3 regions of the Streptomyces sp. NPDC049954 genome follow, and region 2 is predicted to be linked to each of the others. Evidence: riboswitches for the same ligand, from Rfam matches in the RefSeq annotation. Region 2 holds a riboswitch; each other region holds the start of a gene.
The links. A riboswitch is a leader RNA that binds a small molecule or an ion and turns the genes downstream of it on or off. The one in region 2 is predicted to bind S-adenosylmethionine.
Positions count from the first base shown of each region.

Region 1: it holds a riboswitch for S-adenosylmethionine, as region 2 does, so the genes downstream of both, thrC (threonine synthase) here and AB0J21_RS13615 (aminotransferase class V-fold PLP-dependent enzyme) in region 2, are expected to answer to the same signal.
Region 3: it holds a riboswitch for S-adenosylmethionine, as region 2 does, so the genes downstream of both, AB0J21_RS21475 (cell envelope biogenesis protein OmpA) here and AB0J21_RS13615 (aminotransferase class V-fold PLP-dependent enzyme) in region 2, are expected to answer to the same signal.

Region 1 covers NZ_JBFALS010000002.1:229,213-233,909, forward strand. The annotation lists gene AB0J21_RS04530 (trehalose-6-phosphate synthase) at 1-923, opposite strand, end outside; gene AB0J21_RS04535 (hypothetical protein) at 1,111-1,455, shown strand; gene AB0J21_RS04540 (glucosyl-3-phosphoglycerate synthase) at 1,471-2,421, opposite strand; SAM riboswitch class I at 2,691-2,842, shown strand; gene thrC (threonine synthase) at 2,860-4,158, shown strand; gene AB0J21_RS04550 (MoaD/ThiS family protein) at 4,283-4,561, shown strand.
Region 2 covers NZ_JBFALS010000005.1:379,639-384,335, forward strand. The annotation lists gene AB0J21_RS13600 (NYN domain-containing protein) at 1-192, opposite strand, end outside; gene AB0J21_RS13605 (hypothetical protein) at 525-764, opposite strand; gene AB0J21_RS13610 (Lrp/AsnC ligand binding domain-containing protein) at 1,169-1,450, shown strand; gene AB0J21_RS13615 (aminotransferase class V-fold PLP-dependent enzyme) at 1,567-2,928, opposite strand; SAM riboswitch class IV at 3,129-3,246, opposite strand; gene trpD (anthranilate phosphoribosyltransferase) at 3,524-4,588, opposite strand.
Region 3 covers NZ_JBFALS010000009.1:10,871-15,567, forward strand. The annotation lists gene AB0J21_RS21465 (cytosine permease) at 236-1,705, shown strand; gene AB0J21_RS21470 (type 1 glutamine amidotransferase) at 1,809-2,537, shown strand; gene AB0J21_RS21475 (cell envelope biogenesis protein OmpA) at 2,554-3,336, opposite strand; SAM riboswitch class IV at 3,721-3,863, opposite strand; gene AB0J21_RS21480 (amino acid adenylation domain-containing protein) at 4,233-4,697, opposite strand, start outside.

The DNA of each region.
Region 1 (4,697 bases), on a different contig from region 2:
ATGAGCAGTCGGTGGAAGGCGTGCAGCCCGCGCACGATGTTCTTGGACAGCTCGGTGCGGTCGACGCGTACGACGGTCCGGCGCGGCCGCCCCTCCTCGTCCCTGCCGACTTCCTCCCGCAGCCTCTCCAGCCGCTCGTCCACGTCCTCACGGTGCGCGCGCTCGCGCAGGAAGTCGGCGTCGGCCCCGAGACCGTGCACCCCGATGCGGGTGTTGCCCGTCCCGTCGACGAGCGCGTCGGCGCAGGCCACGAAGGCGTCGGCCCAGCGACGCGTGAGGAACCCGGCCCGGTCCGCGCCGAGCATGCCGTGCAGGACCTCGCGGGCCACGTCGTCGGGCAGCAGCCGGAAGTAGTCGACCGGGGCCCACGGCGTGTGCGAGAAGTGCGCGATGCGCAGATCGGGCCGCAGCGCGCGCAGCATGCCGGGCACCAGCACCAGGTGGTAGTCCTGCACGAGGACGGCCGCCCCGTCCTCCGCCCGCGCCGCGAGCGCCTCCGCGAAGGCCCGGTTGTACGTCTGGAAGGAGGCCCAGCGCGCCCGGAACTCCGGGCCGAAGGCGGGCTCGAAGGGCGTCTCGTACAGCATGTGGTGGACGAACCACAGCACCGAGTTGGCGATGTCGTTGTACGCCTCGGCCTGCGTCTGCGGATCGATCCCCAGCATGTGGACGCGCTGCCCGCCGCTGTCCGCCGGGTCCAGATCGCCACCGGCACGCCGCACGGCCTCCCGGTCCCCGTCGCTCAGCGCCGCGCACACCCACACCGCGTCCGACTCGGGGCCGATCGCGGACAGCCCCGACACCAGCCCGCCCCCGCCCCGCTTGGCGCTCAGCGCGCCGTCCTCGTGCAGCGTGTAGGAGACGGGACCCCGATTGGACGCCACCAGGACGGAGGCGCGCGACTGATCAGCAGACGTAGACATAGACCCTTCCTAGCCGCCCCGATATGCGCTCAAACGTACGAGTTGTTGCGAGGGCTCGGGGGAGGGGCCGGCGCGACGCGGCAGGATGCCGGGAGGAAGGGCGACGGGAGGGGCGGAAGTGGGGACGGAAACGGCGACCGGCGGGGGCGCGACCGTGGCGGACGGAGGGGAGCCCGCGCCCGACCGGATACCCCGGACCCCGCGGGGCGGCAGAGTCGTCCTGCTCAACGGCGCCTCCAGCTCGGGCAAGAGCAGCATCGCGAGGGAACTCCTCGACCTCCTCGAAGGAAGCTGGTTGGCGGTGCGCTGCCCGCTGCCGGAACTGGAACACCGCGAGCGCGCACGCGGCGACCGGGAGCCCGGCCTGGCCGCCGCCCAGTACGAGGTCGTGCACGCCCACGGCGTGCACGACGTCGACGTGGACACGTCCACGCTGAGCCCGCACGCGTGCGCCCTGCGCGTCCGCGACCACCTGGAGCACCCGGCCCGCCCCACCGCCTTCGAGGCGCTGCGGGCGGAACCACGGCCCTGAGGCCGCCCGGCGCCCTCAGGCCGCCCGGCGCCGGCTCTCGTACTCGGGGATCTCCGTCATCGGAGGCCTCTCCCGGGTGTCCACCTCGTGGGTGTGGTGGACGTAGCCGCCGTCCGGATGGCGTTCGAACTGGGTCAGCTCGGGGCGTACGAGGTGGCCCCTGGCCAGGCGGAGCTGGGCGGTGCGGTAGATCGCCGCGGACATCCGGCCCAGCGCCTGCCCGTCCTGGTGGCGGTGTTTGCGGACCCCGACGTCCACCTGGGCGAGCGCGTCCAGGCCCACCGTGTGCAGCGCGTCCACGAGCAGGCCCAGCTCGACGCCGTAGCCCACCGGGAACGGCAGCCGCTCCAGCAGGGAGCGCCGCGCCGCGTACTCGCCGCCCAGCGGCTGGACGAAACCGGCCAGCCGAGGCCAGTGCATGTTCAGCAGCGGGCGGGCCATGATCTCGGTGACCCGGCCGCCCTGCCCCGAGGCGCCGCCCAGTGGACGCTCGTACATCGCCTTGACGAAGTGCACGTCCGGGTCGGTCAGCAGCGGGCCCACGATGCCGGACACGAAGTCCGGGGAGAACTCCTTCAGGTCGGAGTCCACGAAACACACGATGTCGCCCTCGGTGACGAGCAGGGAGCGCCACAGGACCTCTCCCTTGCCGGGCACCGCGGGCAGGCCCGGCAGCACGACGTCACGGTGCACGACCCGGGCTCCGGCCGCCGCGGCGACCTCCCCCGTACGGTCGGTCGAACCGGAGTCGAGGACCACCAGCTCGTCCACGAGCGGGACCTTCTCCATCAGCTCTCGCCGGATCACGGTCACGATGTCGCCGACCGTGGCTTCCTCGTCCAGTGCGGGCAGGACCACGCTCACCGAGGACCCGGTCGCCTGCTTGGCCGCGAGGATCTGCGGCAGCGTGCGGTCGGCTGCGGTCCAGGAACGGCGGTCGAGCCAGCGCTCCACCTCTTCGAGCACGTTGTGCGTCCCCTCGTGCGGGTACTGCTTGCGGAATACCGGAAGTGACTTACCTGGGTGCGGCCGGCCCGGCGGCCGACCGTGATCTCCATCTCGGCGTTCGGACGACTATCTCAACGATCCGGTGCTTCGGTTACAGTCTTGGACAGTGCCGGTGACCATCCCATGTCGGGCTGCGCCACCCGCACCGCGTGTCATGACAAGCACGTGACACACCACGTGCCGGACACGTGACAAACGCGGCGGACCTCAGGATCCGCCTGCCATACCGCTCATCCAGAGGGGCAGAGGGAAACGGCCCGTTGAAGCCCCGGCAACCCTCCGGCCGAGTCTCCTGGCGGTACGTCCGCCACCGAGGCCCACGGCTCGGGAAGGTGCCAATTCCGTCTCGTGGCGAAATGCGTCGCGAGGAAGATGAGGAGAAAGGGCCTCCCCACCATGGCTGTGCAGACCGCCGAAACCTCCGCTCCCGCGAAGACGGGCGTCGATCTCGGACCCGCCGCCGCTCTCTCGTGCCGCGAATGCGGCGAGCGCTTCCCGCTCGGACCCATCTTCGCCTGTCAGAGCTGCTTCGGCCCGTTGGAAGTCGCCTACGACCTCCCCGCGGGCGACCCCGAGGCCCTGCGCAAGCGGATCGAGGCCGGTCCCGACAACATCTGGCGCTACGCCCCGCTGCTGCCCGTCCCCGCCGACGTGGCCACCCACCCCAGCACCAACCCCGGCTTCACCCAGCTCGTCCAGGCCGACCGCCTCGCCCGCGAGCTCGGCGTCACCGGCGGCCTGTACGTCAAGGACGACTCCGGCAACCCGACGCACTCCTTCAAGGACCGCGTCGTCGCCATCGCCGTCGAGGCCGCCCGCGCCTTCGGCTTCACGACCCTCTCCTGCTCCTCGACCGGCAACCTGGCCGGCGCCGTCGGCGCCGCCGCCGCCCGCGCCGGCTTCCGCTCCTGCGTGTTCATCCCGCACGACCTGGAACAGGGCAAGGTCGTCATGGCCGCCGTCTACGGCGGCGAGCTGGTCGGCATCGAGGGCAACTACGACGACGTGAACCGTTTCTGCTCCGAGCTGATCGGTGACCCGCTCGGCGAGGGCTGGGGCTTCGTCAACGTCAACCTGCGCCCGTACTACGGAGAGGGCTCCAAGACCCTCGCGTACGAGATCGCCGAGCAGCTCGGCTGGGAACTGCCCGACCAGATCGTCATCCCGGTGGCCTCCGGCTCCCAGCTCACCAAGATCGACAAGGGCTTCCAGGAGCTGATCAGGCTCGGCCTGGTCGCCGACAAGCCGTACCGGATCTTCGGAGCCCAGGCGGAGGGCTGCTCGCCGGTCTCCACCGCGTACAAGGCCGGCCACGACGTCGTACGCCCGCAGAAGCCGAACACCATCGCCAAGTCCCTCGCGATCGGCAACCCGGCGGACGGCCCGTACGTCCTGGACATCGCCCGGCGCACCGGCGGCGCGGTGGAGGACGTGAACGACGAGCAGGTCGTGGACGCGATCAAGCTGCTCGCCCGCACCGAGGGGATCTTCGCCGAGACCGCGGGCGGGGTGACCGTGGGGGTGACCCGCAAGCTGATCGAGTCCGGGGCGCTCGACCCGAGCCTCACCACCGTCGTGCTCAACACCGGTGACGGGCTCAAGACGCTCGACGCGGTGGCGCCCACCACCGGGCCGACCGCGACCATCCGCCCGGACCTCGACGCGTTCCGCGCCGCCGGTCTCGCCCGCGACTGAGCCGCACGCGGCCGCGGGGCGGCCCCCGGTGCGCCCGCGTGCCCCGGTCCGCCCTCGTGTCCGCCCCTCCGCCTGAGCCGTCACTCCGCCCTTCGGCCGAGCAGGCCGAGAAAGGCTGTACCCCATGAGCGTCAACGTCCGCATCCCCACCATCCTGCGCACCTACACCGGCGGCAAGTCCGAGGTCCCGGCCGAGGGCGCGACCCTCGCCGAGGTCATCGCCGACCTGGAGAAGAACCACACCGGCATCGCCGGCCGGGTCCTCGACGACTCGGGCAAGCTGCGCCGTTTCGTGAACGTCTACGTCAACGACGACGACGTCCGCTTCGAGCAGGGCCTGGAGACGGCGACCCCCGACGGCGCCGGGATCTCGATCATCCCGGCGGTCGCCGGCGGCTGCTGAGCGCATCCGGAATCCGTCCCCTCATTTGTGTTGCCCCCTTCGCGGAAAAGCGGAGGGGGCAATTCCATGAGATTGGCAGAGGTACAGTTGGGGATACTGATTCGCCGCGTGTTCGCGCCTTGACGGGCGCCGGGAG
Region 2 (4,697 bases):
GAGCGCGATGCGCTGGCGGAAGGCGGGGTCGCTCTCCACGGCCGCGGCCATGGCGTTGCCCGCGAACTTGGCCCTGCGGGACGGGGTGAAGCGGGCGTACTGCCGTAGTGAGGCGGGCAGTTCGGACACCGTGAGCCCGCCGAAGGCGGCCGACACGATGGCCACGACCCGCCGCCTGACCCCTTCGGGCAGCGGTCCTTCGAGCGGCTCGGCCCCGCCGTCGGCAGCCCGGGCACCTTCGCCGGGAAGCTCACCGCCCGGTGCGGCCCCGGTCCGCCCGTCCGGCGGCCCGGCTTCGGTCCGCCCCTCGGCAGGTCCGGCCTCGGCACGCTCCCCGGAGTCCGCCGCGGGACGGTTCGTCCCGGCGGAGTCCGGGGCACGACTGTCCCGTCCGTCCGGCGGCACGGCGGCCTCGGGCTGCCGCTCACCGGCGGCCCCGGGGGGCGCCCCGGCGGTTTCGGCGTCGCCCGTGGCGTTCGCTTCCTCCACCCTTCGTCACCCCATCTCGCCGTGCGGGCCGGCCCTCAGGAGGCCGGGCCCGGCCTGTCCACCAGTTCCACCTGGTCCACCGCGTTGCACCAGCGGCAGCGGACCGACTCGATGGTCTCATCGACCACTTCACGCTCCTCCACCTGCGGCGCCCCGGCGAGGTCGAGATGTACGTACTCGACGACCTTCGACGAACGGGTCACGTCGAAGCGCGTGAGGTTGCCGCACAGCGTGCAGCGCCAGCGCGTCGTGTCCGTCGGAAGGGAAACCGTCATCGTGCCCGTCGCTTTCTTCGCAGTGGTACCAGTCCTCATTGCCCGTAACCCTACGGCCTGACGTACCGGACGCGAGCCGGGATACCCGGCGGCGCGGTGGCACGCCCCGTTCCGCACGCAAGGTCATGATATGTCCATGATCCCTTTCCGGGACGACGGGAAGCGGCCCGCGCGGACCGCCCACCCGGTCCGGGTACCCCGTCAATGCGGACCGACCGCCCCGAGCGGCCCGGCCCCGGCGTACGACGGCGGGGACCGCCTCGCGTCCGCCGGGACCCGCGTCGCGCACCCCGGCACCTCGCGGTCCGGCGGGCCTTCTCGCCGGGCTTCCTGCCCGCGTGAGCCCGGATCGGGCGCATTAAGGTGGCAGCATCAGCCAGGGCCACCGAAGGGGACAGCCAGCCGTGATCACCGCGATCGTGCTCATCAAGACCAGCGTCGACCGGATTCCGGAGATCGCCGAGTCGATCGCCGGCATGGACAGCGTGAGCGAGGTCTTCTCCGTCACCGGTTCCTACGACCTGATCGCGATGGTGCGGGTGGCCCGGCACGAGGACCTCGCCGAGATCATTCCCGGGCGCATCAGCCGGGTGCCCGGCGTCGTCGAGACGGACACCCACGTCGCCTTCCGCACCTACTCGCAGCACGACCTCGAAGCGGCCTTCGCGATCGGCCTCGACTCCTGAGCCGCCGCGCCCGCCGGTGGCGGCCCGCCCGGCCGCTCCCGCACCGCCCGCAGACCTGAGCCCCCGGCGCGCGCCGGGGGCTCAGGTGTACGCGGCCGGGGCCCCGCCGATCCGGCTCAGACGGCCGGGACGCAGCGCCCGCCCTCGGTGCGGTAGCTCCACCGCGCCCCGTCGGCCACCAGCTCGCGGACGGCGCCGAGGAACCGCTCGACGTGCTCGTCGGGGGTGCCCGCGCCGAAACTGACCCTGATCGCGTTGAGCGACTGCTCCCCCGCCGCGCCCTCGGGGGCCCCGCACTCGCCGGGCGCCTCGGCCGTGGAGCCGAGCAGGGTGCGCACCAGGGGGTGGGCGCAGAACAGTCCGTCGCGCACCCCGATGCCGTACTCGGCGGAGAGCGCGGCGGCGAAGTGCGAGCTGTTCCAGCCCGAGACGACGAAGGACAGCACGCCGACCCGTTCGGCGGCCTCGCCGAAGAGGGACAGCACGGTGACACCGGGAACGTCCGCGAGCCCGGTGCGCACCCGCTCCACGAGCTGCCTCTCACGGGCGACGAGGCTGTCGAACCCGGCCTCCGTGAGCGCCTTGCAGGCCGAGGCGATCGCGTAGGCGCCGATGACGTTGGGCGAACCGGCCTCGTGGCGGGCCGCGCCGCCGTGCCACACGACGTCGACCCCTCCGTCCTCGCGCCGGCTCACCGAACGGCTGGCGCCGCCCCCCGCGAGGTACGGCTCCGCCTCCTCCAGCCAGTCGGAGCGGCCGGCCAGCACACCGGAACCGAAGGGCGCGTACAGCTTGTGTCCGGAGAAAGCGACCCAGTCGACGTCCAACTCCTGTACGGAGACGGGGTGGTGGGGGGCGAGCTGCGCGGCGTCCAGCACGATCCGGGCGCCGTGCGCGTGGGCGACTGCGGCCAGTTCGCGCACCGGCCAGATCTCCCCCGTCACATTGGAGGCGCCGGTGACGCACACCAGGGCGGGCCCGTGGGGTTCCCGCGCGGCCAGGGCGCGCTCCAGGGTGTCGACGGCCTCGGCCGGGCTGCGCGGGGCGTCGAGGTGGGTGACCTCGGCGTTGCGCCAGGGCAGCAGCGAGGCGTGGTGCTCGGTCTCGAAGACGAACACCTGGCACCCGGCGGGCAGGCAGGCGGCGAGCAGGTTCAGCGAGTCGGTGGTGGAGCGGGTGAAGAGCAGTTCGTCGCTCTCCCGGCAGTCGAGGAACTCGGCGACCTCCACCCGGGCCTTCTCGAACAGGTCGGTGGAGAGCTGCGAGAGGTACCCGGCACCCCGGTGCACGCTGCCGTAGTACGGGGCGTAGGCGGCGACGTCGTCCCACACCCGCTGGAGGGCGGGGGCGCTCGCGGCGTAGTCGAGGGCGGCGTACTCGACCTCGCCGCCGGTCACCAGCGGGACGCGGACATCCCGCCCGAGCACGGACAGAGGCTGACAAACGGTCTGGGCGGCGGCAGCGGTGGAGACAGTCACGGCGAAACTCCCGGGGCGAAGGGACCCACGGACACGGACGCACGGGCCCGTGGGGCGAAGATGAGGAGGAGGTGCGGGGACGGGGCGCTCGGCCCTACCGCATTCGCTTGCTCACGAGACTGCTCCCTCGACGACCAGGACCCCTGGTGTCGAGCCCGGCGGGGGATTCACAGAGAAACGCCCCGGAACGGGCGCGGAGGGGTCCGCGCTTGCCGCAGACCTCGCTGCCTGCGGCCTGGTCTTCACCCGGGGCACCCCGCCACGGACGGAGGGTTGCCGGACAGCGGGCCGGGGCCGTAGTCGCTGTCACTCATGACCTGCCCGGCATCCTGCCATATCGCCTGCGGCGGGCACAGGGGGGTCCGCCATGCGGACGAAGGACTGTCCTCAAACGCCGGACGGGCTGGTGGTGGCCCCGCCCTCTTCACCGGCACCCACCCCCCGGACAGACGCACAACTCAAGCCCGTCCGGCGCCTGAGGACACCCCCGAAGGCGAAGGAAACGCCCCGGACACCGCACCGACCACCACCCCAGCCCGTCCGGCGTTTGAGGACACCGCCGAAGGCGGATCAGGCCCCCGCCCGCCCCGCCGGCTCAGGCGTTGGTGGCCGTGACCCAGCGGTCGAGCGCCCCCGCCGCCGCGCCCGAGTCGAGGGACTCCGCCGCGCGCGCCATCTGGGCGGCGATCTGTTCGGTGAGCGGGGCCCGCGTCGGGTGGAGGGCGACCAGCGCCGCCGCCGAGTTCAGCAGCACCGCGTCCCGCACGGGCCCGCGTTCCCCCGCGAACAGGCGCCGCGCGACATCCGCGTTGTACGAGGCGTCGCCGCCGCGCAGCGCCTCCACCGGGGCGAGGGCGAGGCCCACCTCGCGCGGGTCGAAGGCCTCCTCGCGCACCTGCCCGTCCCGCACCACCCAGACCCGGGAGGTCGCGGTGATGGTCAGCTCGTCGAGGCCGTCGTCGCCCCGGAACACGAGCGCCGAGGAGCCGCGCGCGGCGAGCACCCCCGCCATGATGGGCGCCATCCGGGCGTCCGCGACACCGGTGGCCTGGGCCGCGACCCGGGCCGGGTTGGTGAGCGGGCCGAGGAAGTTGAAGGTCGTGCGGATGCCCAGCTCACGGCGGGCCGGCGCCACGTGGCGCAGCGCGGGGTGGAACTTGACCGCGAAGCAGAAGGTGATCCCGGCCTCCTCGGCGACCTCGACGACCCGCTGCGGGCTCAGGTCCAGGTTGACGCCGAGCTTCTCCAGGACGTCGGAGGCCCCGGAGGCGGAGGAGGAGGCGCGGTTGCCGTGCTTGACCACCTTCGCTCCGGTGCCGGCCACGACGACGGCCGACATGGTCGAGATGTTGACGGTCTTCGCGCCGTCCCCGCCGGTGCCGACGATGTCGACGCTGGGCCCGGGCACCTCGATGGTGCGGGCGTGCGCGTACATCGCCTCGACGATGCCGCTGATCTCCTCGACCGTCTCGCCCTTGGCGCGCAGCGCCACGGCGAAGCCCGCGATCTGCGCGTCGGTGGCCTCGCCGCGCATGATGCGGTCCATCGCCCACGCCGTGTGCGCGGCGGACTGGTCCTCGCCCGCGAGCAGCCCGTCCAGGACCTGGGGCCAGGAAGTGACCGCCGCGGTGTCGCCTCCGACGGGGTGCACAGCGCTCATGGTCGCTCCTGGTGGGTCGTGTGGGTACGGCTTCTGCCAGGGGGTCCGGCGGATCAGGCCGGGTCGCGACGCCTGGCACGGGCCTGGCACGGCGCCCCCCGGCGCCCAG
Region 3 (4,697 bases), on a different contig from region 2:
CTCTTGGTCAGGCGCACTGCGTCCGGCTCGGTGAGGGCCCCGCCGTGCCGCCCGATGCGCCGTATGCCACGACCGGCGCGTGTTCACGAGGGAATGCCGGTTTCCGTAGCGCGAGGTTCCCTGATCGGCAACACCTGGAGCATTGACAACCATTCAATCAAGCCTAGCCTGAATGGAATTATTTATCCGGGTGTGCAGGCAGCGCCCGGACGCCCCCTGGTCCGAGGAGTCCGCCATGTCAGCTCCCCAGCCGTCCGCAAGCGACGACGGCCTGGTCGAACGCCGTTCCATCGAGGTCGTCCCCGACCGTGAGCGGCACGGCACACCCTTCAGCCAGTTCACCCTCTGGTTCGGCGCCAACCTCCAGATCACCGCCGTCGTGACCGGCGCGCTCGCCGTCGTCCTCGGCGCCGACGCCTTCTGGTCACTCATCGCGCTGCTGCTCGGCAACCTGCTCGGCGGCGCCGTCATGGCCCTGCACTCGGCGCAGGGTCCCCGCCTCGGACTGCCGCAGATGATCTCCAGCCGGGCCCAGTTCGGCGTCTACGGGGCCATCGTGCCGCTCGTGTGCGTCGTCGTCATGTACGTCGGGTTCTTCGCGAGCGGCACGGTCCTGGCCGGACAGGCGGTCGGTCACCTCACCCACCTCGGCGACACCACCGGCATCCTCGTCTTCGCCGTGGTCACGGCCGTCATGGCGGTCATCGGCTACCGGGTCATCCACCGCCTGGGCCGGGTCGCGGGGGTGGTGTGCGCGCTGGCCTTCGTCTACCTCGGCATCCGCCTCCTGCGCCGCGTCTCCCTGGGCGACCTCGCCGACCACTCCTTCCACCTGCCCGCCTTCCTGCTCGCCGTCTCCCTCGCCGCCTCCTGGCAACTCGCCTTCGGGCCCTACGTCGCCGACTACTCGCGCTACCTCCCGCGCGACACCTCCCCGCGCACCACGTTCTGGGCGACGCTGGCCGGCACCGTCCTCGGCTCCCAGTGGTCCATGGCCTTCGGCGCGCTCGCCGCGGCCGCCTCCGCCGGCGCCATCGTCGGCGACGAGGTCGGCTACGTCGTGGGCCTCGGCGGCGGCGGACTGATCGCCTCGGTGCTCTACTTCGTGATCGCGCTCGGCAAACTCACCATCAACGTGCTCAACACCTACGGCGGCTTCATGTCCCTGCTGACCGGAGTGAGCGGCTTCCGCGCGCAGCGCGGCCTCAGCCGGCGCGGGCGGGCGGGCTACGTGCTGGGCATCATGCTGGCCGGAACCGTCGTCGCCCTGCTGGGCCGGGGCGACTTCCTGGACTCCTTCTCCACGTTCCTGCTCTTCCTGCTCATCTTCTTCACGCCGTGGAGCGCCATCAACCTCGTCGACTACTACTTCGTCGCCAAGGAGCGCTACGACCTCCCGGCGCTGTCCGACCCGGCCGGCCGCTACGGCACCTGGCGGTGGCGGGCCATCCTCACCTATGTCCTCGGCATCCTCGCCCAACTCCCGTTCAGCGCGACGGAGTTCTACACCGGCCCGCTGGTCGGGCGGCTCGGCGGAGCGGACATCTCCTGGATCGTGGGCCTCGTGATCCCCGCCGCCCTCTACGCCGTACTGGCACGCGGCGACCGCGCCCGGGTGCCCGACCACATGATCTGGGGCCAGGAGGAGCCGGGCATCCCCGCCCCGACGCCGCCGCAGCCGAGCGGAGTCTCGGCGGCCGGCTGACCACGGGACTCGACGGCCGACCGGCCAAGGGAGGAGGCTCGTGCCCCTGGTTAGGGTGGTACGGCAGGGCCGGAGCGCGTCGACGAGGTGGGGAGAGCCGGTCATGAGTACTACGGGGACGACGGCCACGGCCCTGGTGATCCAGCACGGGCCCGCCGGCGGACTCGGCCCCTGGGCGGGCTGGCTGGCCGGACGGGGCGTACGGGCACACGTGCTGCCCGCGTACGAAGGAGCCCCGGTCCCCGACCGGCTCGAACACGACGCGCTCGTCGTCCTCGGCGGTGCCTATCTCCCCGACGACGACGCGCGCGCCCCGTGGCTGCCCGCGACCCGGGACCTCGTACGCCAGGCCCTGAGCGGAGCGACCCCGCTGTTCGGCATCTGCCTCGGAGGCCAGATGCTCGCCCAGGTCGCGGGCGGCGAGGTGCGCGCAGAGCACGGCACCCCGGAGTTCGGCAGCACCCGGCTCAGCCTGCGCCCCGAAGCCGCGCACGACCCGCTGTTCCACGGTCTGCCCGCGCACCCCCGGGCCATCGAGAACCACGTCGACGCCATCACCGCGCTCCCCCCGGGCGCCCACTGGCTTGCGCACAGCGAGCACTGCCCCTACCAGGGGTTCCGGGTCGGCCCCTCGGCGTGGGGCGTGCAGTTCCACCCGGAGGCGACGGCCGAACGGATCCGGCACTGGAACCCCGGCCGGCTGTCCCGGCACGGCGCCCCGGACCCCGAGACCCTGCGTGCCCTCGCCCTGCGCGAGGAGCCGTCCACCGTCGAGACCTGGCGCACGGTCGCCCACCGCTTCGCCGACGTGGTGACCTCGGCGGAACGCTGAGACCGGCGGCTGCCTCTCAGCGCGGCCCGAGCCCGGCCTCCAGCGCCGCCCGGAACTGCGGCCGGGCGCTGAGCCGCTCCACGTACGCCAGCAGCCGCAGGCGGCCGGGATGCTCCTCCAGCGCGGCCCGCAGCTCGCCCCCGTGTCCGGCGGCCGGCCACAGCAGTGCCGCCCAGACGTCGACGTCGGAAGCGGTCAGCGCCTCGCCCCACACATGGGGGCTGTCCGTCAGACGCCGGTCGATCTCGTCCAACACCGCCCCAGAGCAGTGGTGTTCGCGTTCCTCGGGCAGGGGATGGAGCAGGGACTCCAGCCGGTCGATGTCGGCGGCGCGGCACGCGGGCCGCAGCCCGGGCGCCCCGGGGCGGCCGTCGCGGGCGGGGGAGGGGAACCGGTCCGTGAGGTCGCGCAGGATGTCCGGGGCGTGGTTGCTGACCACCCGGCCGCTCCACCGGTCGCACAGGGCCGGCACGGAGAGCGGCCCCGCGTACCGGTGCCGCGCCGCCTCGTAGGCGTGCCGCAGCCCCGCCTCCGCCGAGGGCGTGACGCCCGGCGTGCCCAGGACCGTCACGGGCACCTCCTCGCGCAGGCCCAGCAGGCCCAGCGTGACGAACACCCGCAGCGCGTCGGGACAGTGGCCGCGCAGGTACACCTCGTAGCGGTGCGGCGCCGGATAGAAGCCCCGGGCGGCCGAACTGCCGATCCGGCCGCGGAAGACGGGGGCGGGCAGGGAAGGGCGGACGAGCGTCGCGAGGGGGTGCTGCGCCTGGTCGTGGGTGTGCGGGGCGGTAGCGGTCATGGCTCTCCAACTCATCTGACTCGGCGGGGTGTCCGGAGCCGGCGAAACGGGCGCGGAAGGAGGGACGTACAGGAGGGCGGAGCGGGGCGCGGGGGTCCCGGCGGGCCCGCCCGGTGCGGAACGGCGAGCCGGACGCAGGTCCTGACCCGTCGTGAACGGTGCGGCACGGCGTGGGCAGGGGCCGCACGGGGCGCGCCGGCGATCCGCCCGTCAGCGGAGACGGACAGCGGCGCTGCACACCCGCAGCAGATCGATGTGCAGCCGACGGGTCAAGGTGCGGCGCCGGGGAGCGGGCGAGGAGGCCGGTCGCCGGCGCGGCATCCGCGTCGCTTCCCTGACCGTTCCTGACATCCCCACCAGTCCCCTCCCGGGTTCGCCGGAGGCAAACCACGCTTGCCCCGCCGCCGTCGGCGGGACCCGGTCGTCACCCGGGGCACCCCATCGCGGCGGAAGGGTTGCCTGTCAGCGGGCCGGGGCCGATGAACCGCGTACGGGGTCTGCGCGCGCGGGCGCTGACGATCGTGACCGTCCTCCTCAGTGTCACGGGGCCCGCAACGGCCGTCAAGACCGGTCTCGTGGCGCGGACTTCGCAAGCGACCACGGTCTGCCCCTGGTAGGCGTGCATCGCGTCCAGGTCCCGCGCGGTGAACAGGCGCAGCGTCAGGCGTGGAGTACGCAGGGGGAGGAGGGGGCCCGGATCCACGGGCGGCCTTCTTCGGCGGCGGGGTGCGGACGCCGGGTGGTGGACGGGGAGCGCCCCGCACCCGGCGTCGGAGTCCTGCCACGATCCTCCGAGGTCCGCCCGCGCGGCGCAGGCGGTTTCGGCGCCCGCGCCCCGGCCCGCCGGGCGCCCGACGGACCGGTACTCCCCGTCGGGTGCCCGGCGCGCACGGCTGTCAGGAGACGGCGGGCACCCCCTCGGGCGCCGGCAGGAACCCCGTCGTACGAAACCAGGTCAGGTAGCGGGTCAGGACCTCCTCGGTCAGGACCGGCAGACGCACGCCCCGGGCCGCCGCCGCGGTGATCGTCCGGCTGGAGTCGAAGCGGCGCCGGTCCGTCGCCCCGTGCCGGTCGTCGGACTCGTCACCCAGGAACAGTTGTGCCGCGTTGTCCTGCTGCGCCGCGACACGGGCCCGCCACCGCGCAGCGGGGACGGTGCGCAGCTCGTGGCCGAGGCGGGCGGCCACCTCGAAGACCGTGCGCAGACCGGGGGCCTCGGGGTGCGTGAGATGGAACGGCTCCGTGGCGTCCCCGCCACAGGTGGCGAGCGCCACGACCGCCGCGCTGACGTAGTCCACGGGCACCCAGTCGGTCGACCCGTACGGCAGGTCCGGCACCATCCCCGCCTGGAGGCAGCCCTT